Regions from separate parts of the Mesorhizobium sp. M0019 genome, predicted to be linked through region 2. Evidence: predicted binding sites of a transcription regulator. Region 2 holds the regulator's gene; the other holds the start of a gene.

Region 1 (2,200 bases), on a different contig from region 2:
GAAGAATGTAGGCGTCTTCCAGATCCGCAACCATCTTCTCGGCGTTGGTGACGAAGTAGGGCGAGAGATAGCCGCGGTCGAACTGCATGCCTTCAACGACTTCGAGCTCGGTCTCGGCGGTCTTGGCTTCCTCGACCGTGATGACGCCCTCATTGCCGACCTTCTGCATCGCTTCCGCGATCATCGAGCCGACCGAAACGTCGCCATTGCCGGCGATGGTGCCGACCTGGGCAACCTCTTCCGAGGTCTTGATCTTCTTGGCGTTCTTGATCAGCGTCGCGACGACGTCGGCGACGGCGAGGTCGATGCCGCGCTTGAGGTCCATCGGGTTCATGCCGGCGGCAACCGCCTTGTGGCCTTCCTGGACGATCGACTGTGCCAGAACGGTCGCGGTGGTGGTGCCGTCGCCGGCGATGTCGTTGGTCTTCGAAGCAACTTCGCGAACCATCTGCGCGCCCATGTTCTCGAACTTGTCCTCAAGCTCGATTTCCTTGGCGACGGTGACGCCGTCCTTGGTGATGCGCGGTGCGCCGAACGACTTGTCGATGACGACGTTGCGGCCCTTGGGGCCGAGCGTGACCTTCACCGCGTCGGCGAGGATGTTGACGCCGCGCAGCATGCGCTCACGGGCGTCGCGGGAGAATTTTACGTCTTTGGCAGCCATTTTTTACTCCTGGGCATTTCGCCCGAAATTCAGATTGGATGGTGCGGATGAAAGGCGGCGTGTCAGCCGATGACGCCCATGATGTCGGATTCCTTCATGATCAGAAGGTCTTCGCCACTGAGCTTGACTTCGGTGCCCGACCACTTGCCGAACAGGATGCGGTCGCCGGCCTTGACGTCCAGCGGGACGAGCTTGCCGACCTCGTCGCGGGCGCCGGAACCGACGGCGATGATCTCGCCTTCCTGCGGCTTTTCCTTCGCCGTATCGGGGATGATGATCCCGCCCGCGGTCTTCGCTTCGGACTCGACGCGGCGAACGACCACGCGGTCATGCAGCGGCCGGAAATTCGACTTTGCCATTTTTGGATTTCCCTGGTGCGGATGTTGAACGGTTCTCCGTTGCCGGAGCGCGTTTAGCACTCACCAGAAGCGAGTGCTAACGCGGCAGTGAGATAGGCCGTAGGCTCCTGCTAGTCAAGACGGAAGAGGGACGGGCGAAGAGCAAACGAGCGTGGAAGCACCGAGCCCTTTACGTGAACGACGTCGGAGATAGGACATGGATGGGGAGGCTCACCATTTGTAATTGAAGACTTATTCATTTGGCACGATCAGTGCAGCGGGTGATCCGCAAACGTTGGCGCGCGACAAATATGAGAGGTGAGCGCCATCAGGACTCTTGCGGTTAACGGGTCCACTCGGTCTTACGGTGTTGGCCGCCGCGCGGGCGCCAGGACTCCGGCCATCCCGATAGTCACCAATCCAATCTGCGGAGAACAGGAGGCAAGATGACAGCGACAGTCAGCATGAACTCGAATTTGAAATGTTTGGCCAAAGCAACTGCCATCGCCTTGCTCTGGACGGTCACGGCTACGTCGGGCGACGAAGGTATGTGGATGCCGGGCCAGACTGCGGAAGTGGGCGCGGCCATGCGCGCGGATGGGCTCCAGATCGATCCCGCCCAGCTGGACGTGCGGGATGTGACCGCCGAAATGCTCAAGGGCGTCTCGGACAAGCTGAATGGGTTTGCCCGCTATGAGCGGCTCGCCACGAACCGCAAGGCCCTGATCGCCGCATGTGAAGGACAGCCCAATCGCCGCTGCGACGTAGGGGCCTATTATGGCGGCGCCTCCTACTATCTCCAGCAGAAGCTCGAAATCGAGGACGTGCGCCTTGTCTATGCGCCCGCGCTCGGCATCGGTAACTTCGGCGGCGAAACGGACAATTGGATGTGGCCGCGCCACACAGGCGACTTCGGCTTTTATCGCGCCTATGTCGCTCCTGATGATTGCTCCCGGCCATATGCGCGCGACAATGTGCCTTACCGGCCGAAGAGTTGGCTACCCATAGCCTGTGAAGGCGTCAAGGAAGGCGACCTTGTGATGGTCGCCGGCTTTCCCGGCGCAACCCACCAGTTCCTGACGGCGGATGAAGTCCGGTTCAACTTCGCGCAATTCGAACCGCGGTTGCAGCGTTCGCTCTCGGATTATGCCGCCCAGATCAACCAGGCAACGGCAGGCAATCGCGAGGCGCAGATCCA
Region 2 (2,200 bases):
TGGGCTTGGCGCTGCCCTCGGCGAGACGATAGACGCGTATTTGGTCGGCATGGCTGTTGGCAACAAACAGGTCGCCATTCGGAGCGACGCGCACGACACGTGGATTGACGATGCCGGATGCGATCATTTCAGCCGAAAAGCCCGACGGCAATTCTGGCTTGGCGCTCTCGGGCCGTTCCGCCACGCCGGCGCCGTTCGAAGCGGATTGGGCGGGGTCGGCTGCCGGCATGTCTCGCGGCCCAATCAGGCGTCTGACGCCAGGCCTGTCGGCGTGCCAATCGCCAAACGCGGCTTCGCCTTTGAGCACATTCTGGTCCGCCTGCTGGGCGGCTGCCGGTGTCGCAACAAGGAGGGCAGCGGCAACGGCCGCAAAGCCGCCAGATCGGATCATCAACGTCCTCCGGGATTCGCCTCGAACAGGGCAAACGGCATCAGGTATTGATCGTTCCAAGCGGCCGTCCAGCACACGAGGATTTGAAGCCGAACCCGTTCAGTTGCCCGAGGCGTAAAAGTCGTCGTCGAGGCGCTTTTCCAGCGCGACCAGATCGGCCGGCAGCGGCAAACCCATCGCCCGCATCTCTTGCAGCTTCTCGCGCAACTGCTCTTGCACCTCGTGCTGATCCTCTGGTTGGTTGATCATTTCTTCGAGCAGCAGACTGATCTGGGCCTTGAACGATTCCAGCGCCATTCTTTTCTCCTCCTTGCGGCAGGCCCGCGGCGGCTCCTAGCTCAGCATGCGCGAAATCAGCTGCGCGGTATAGTCGACCATCGGTACTATGCGCGCATAATTCAGCCGCGTCGGCCCGATGACGCCGAGCGCACCGACGACGCGCGCGTCCTTGTCGCGATAGGGTGCCACCACCAGCGAGGAGCCAGACAGCGAAAACAGCTTGTTTTCCGAACCGATGAATATGCGCACGCCTGGGCCTGCCTCGGCGAGGTCGAGAAGCTGGATCAGCCCATCCTGCGTCTCCAGATCCTCAAACAGATGCCGCAGCAATTCTATGTCGGCCTGGGCAGTGACGTTTTCCAGGAGATTGGCGCGGCCGCGCACGATAAGCCGCCCAGGCACGCCGCTTTCAGCGCCTGCCCAGACCGCCAGGCCCTTCTCGACCAGATCCTGCGACAGCGTGTCGAGGGCTGCCCTGGTCTCTTCCTTGAGGCGGGCGATCTCGACCCGCGCCTCGGCCAGGGTGCGACCGCGGATATGGGCGTTGAGGAAGTTGGAGGCTTCGTGCAATTGCGAGATGGTGATGCCGGCGGGCAGATCGATGACGCGATTTTCGACGTCGCCGTTCTGCGAGACCAGCACGGCCAGCGCCTTGGTCGGCTCTAGCTGGATGAATTCGATGTGCTTAAGCGCCACCTCATTCTTGGCGGCGAGCACGAGGCCGGCGCCGCGCGACATGCCGGACAGCATCTGGCTGGCCTCGGTCAGCATATGCTCCAGCGTCGCGCCCGAGCCGGAGGCGCGCACCTGGGCCTCGATGGTGCGGCGCTCCTCGTCGGAGAGGTCACCAAGTTCCATGAAAGCATCGACGAAGAAGCGCAGGCCTGCCTGGGTCGGCAGCCGGCCAGCCGAAATGTGCGGCGCATAGATCAGGCCGAGATGCTCAAGGTCGCTCATCACGTTGCGGATGGTGGCCGGCGACAGCGACGACGGCAGGATGCGCGACAGGCTGCGCGAACCGACCGGCTCGCCATCCCTCAAATAGGAATCGACGATGCGCCGGAAGATGTCGCGCGAACGCATGTCGAGCGATTGAAGCGCGGGCGATTGCAGCGCGTGCGACGGGAGCACGTGCGACTGCAAACCGGGATCGACTGCCTTTGTCATTTCGAGCCAAAAACCTCCGCCCCGAAGATATAGACTTCCGCGGTGTCGGCGCAACCGGTCCATTTTCCTTTGCGCCTCACGCCCCGTGCGGCTACAAGCCGGCCAAGATTCCCCGGCCAAGATTCCGAAGAAAGAAAGAAGCCTGAATGCGCCCTTCCAAACGCCAATTCGACGAAATGCGCCCCATCTCCTTCGAGCGCGGCGTCTCCAAGCATGCGGAAGGCTCGTGCCTGGTGAAGTTCGGCGACACGCATGTGCTGTGTACGGCCAGCCTGGAGGAAAAGGTGCCGGGCTGGATGCGCAACTCCGGCAAGGGCTGGGTGACGGCGGAATACGGCATGCTGCCGCGTTCGACCGGCGAGC

The links. Region 2 encodes HrcA, which represses chaperone genes, less so after heat shock. Its sites were predicted from a motif close to GTTAGCACTCNCNNNNNGNGAGTGCTAAC; they were not measured.
Region 1: a site for HrcA is predicted at 1,076-1,104, ahead of groES (co-chaperone GroES). Genes of this name have one in related genera too.

Annotation. Positions count from the first base shown of each region.
Region 1 covers NZ_JAMYVK010000027.1:24,156-26,355, reverse strand. Annotated here, with positions in the region: gene groL (chaperonin GroEL) at 1-664, opposite strand, end outside; gene groES (co-chaperone GroES) at 727-1,023, opposite strand; gene NKK47_RS19685 (S46 family peptidase) at 1,449-2,200, shown strand, end outside.
Region 2 covers NZ_JAMYVK010000004.1:106,097-108,296, forward strand. Annotated here, with positions in the region: gene NKK47_RS04970 (PQQ-dependent sugar dehydrogenase) at 1-391, opposite strand, end outside; gene NKK47_RS04975 (hypothetical protein) at 491-688, opposite strand; gene hrcA (heat-inducible transcriptional repressor HrcA) at 725-1,837, opposite strand; gene rph (ribonuclease PH) at 1,984-2,200, shown strand, end outside.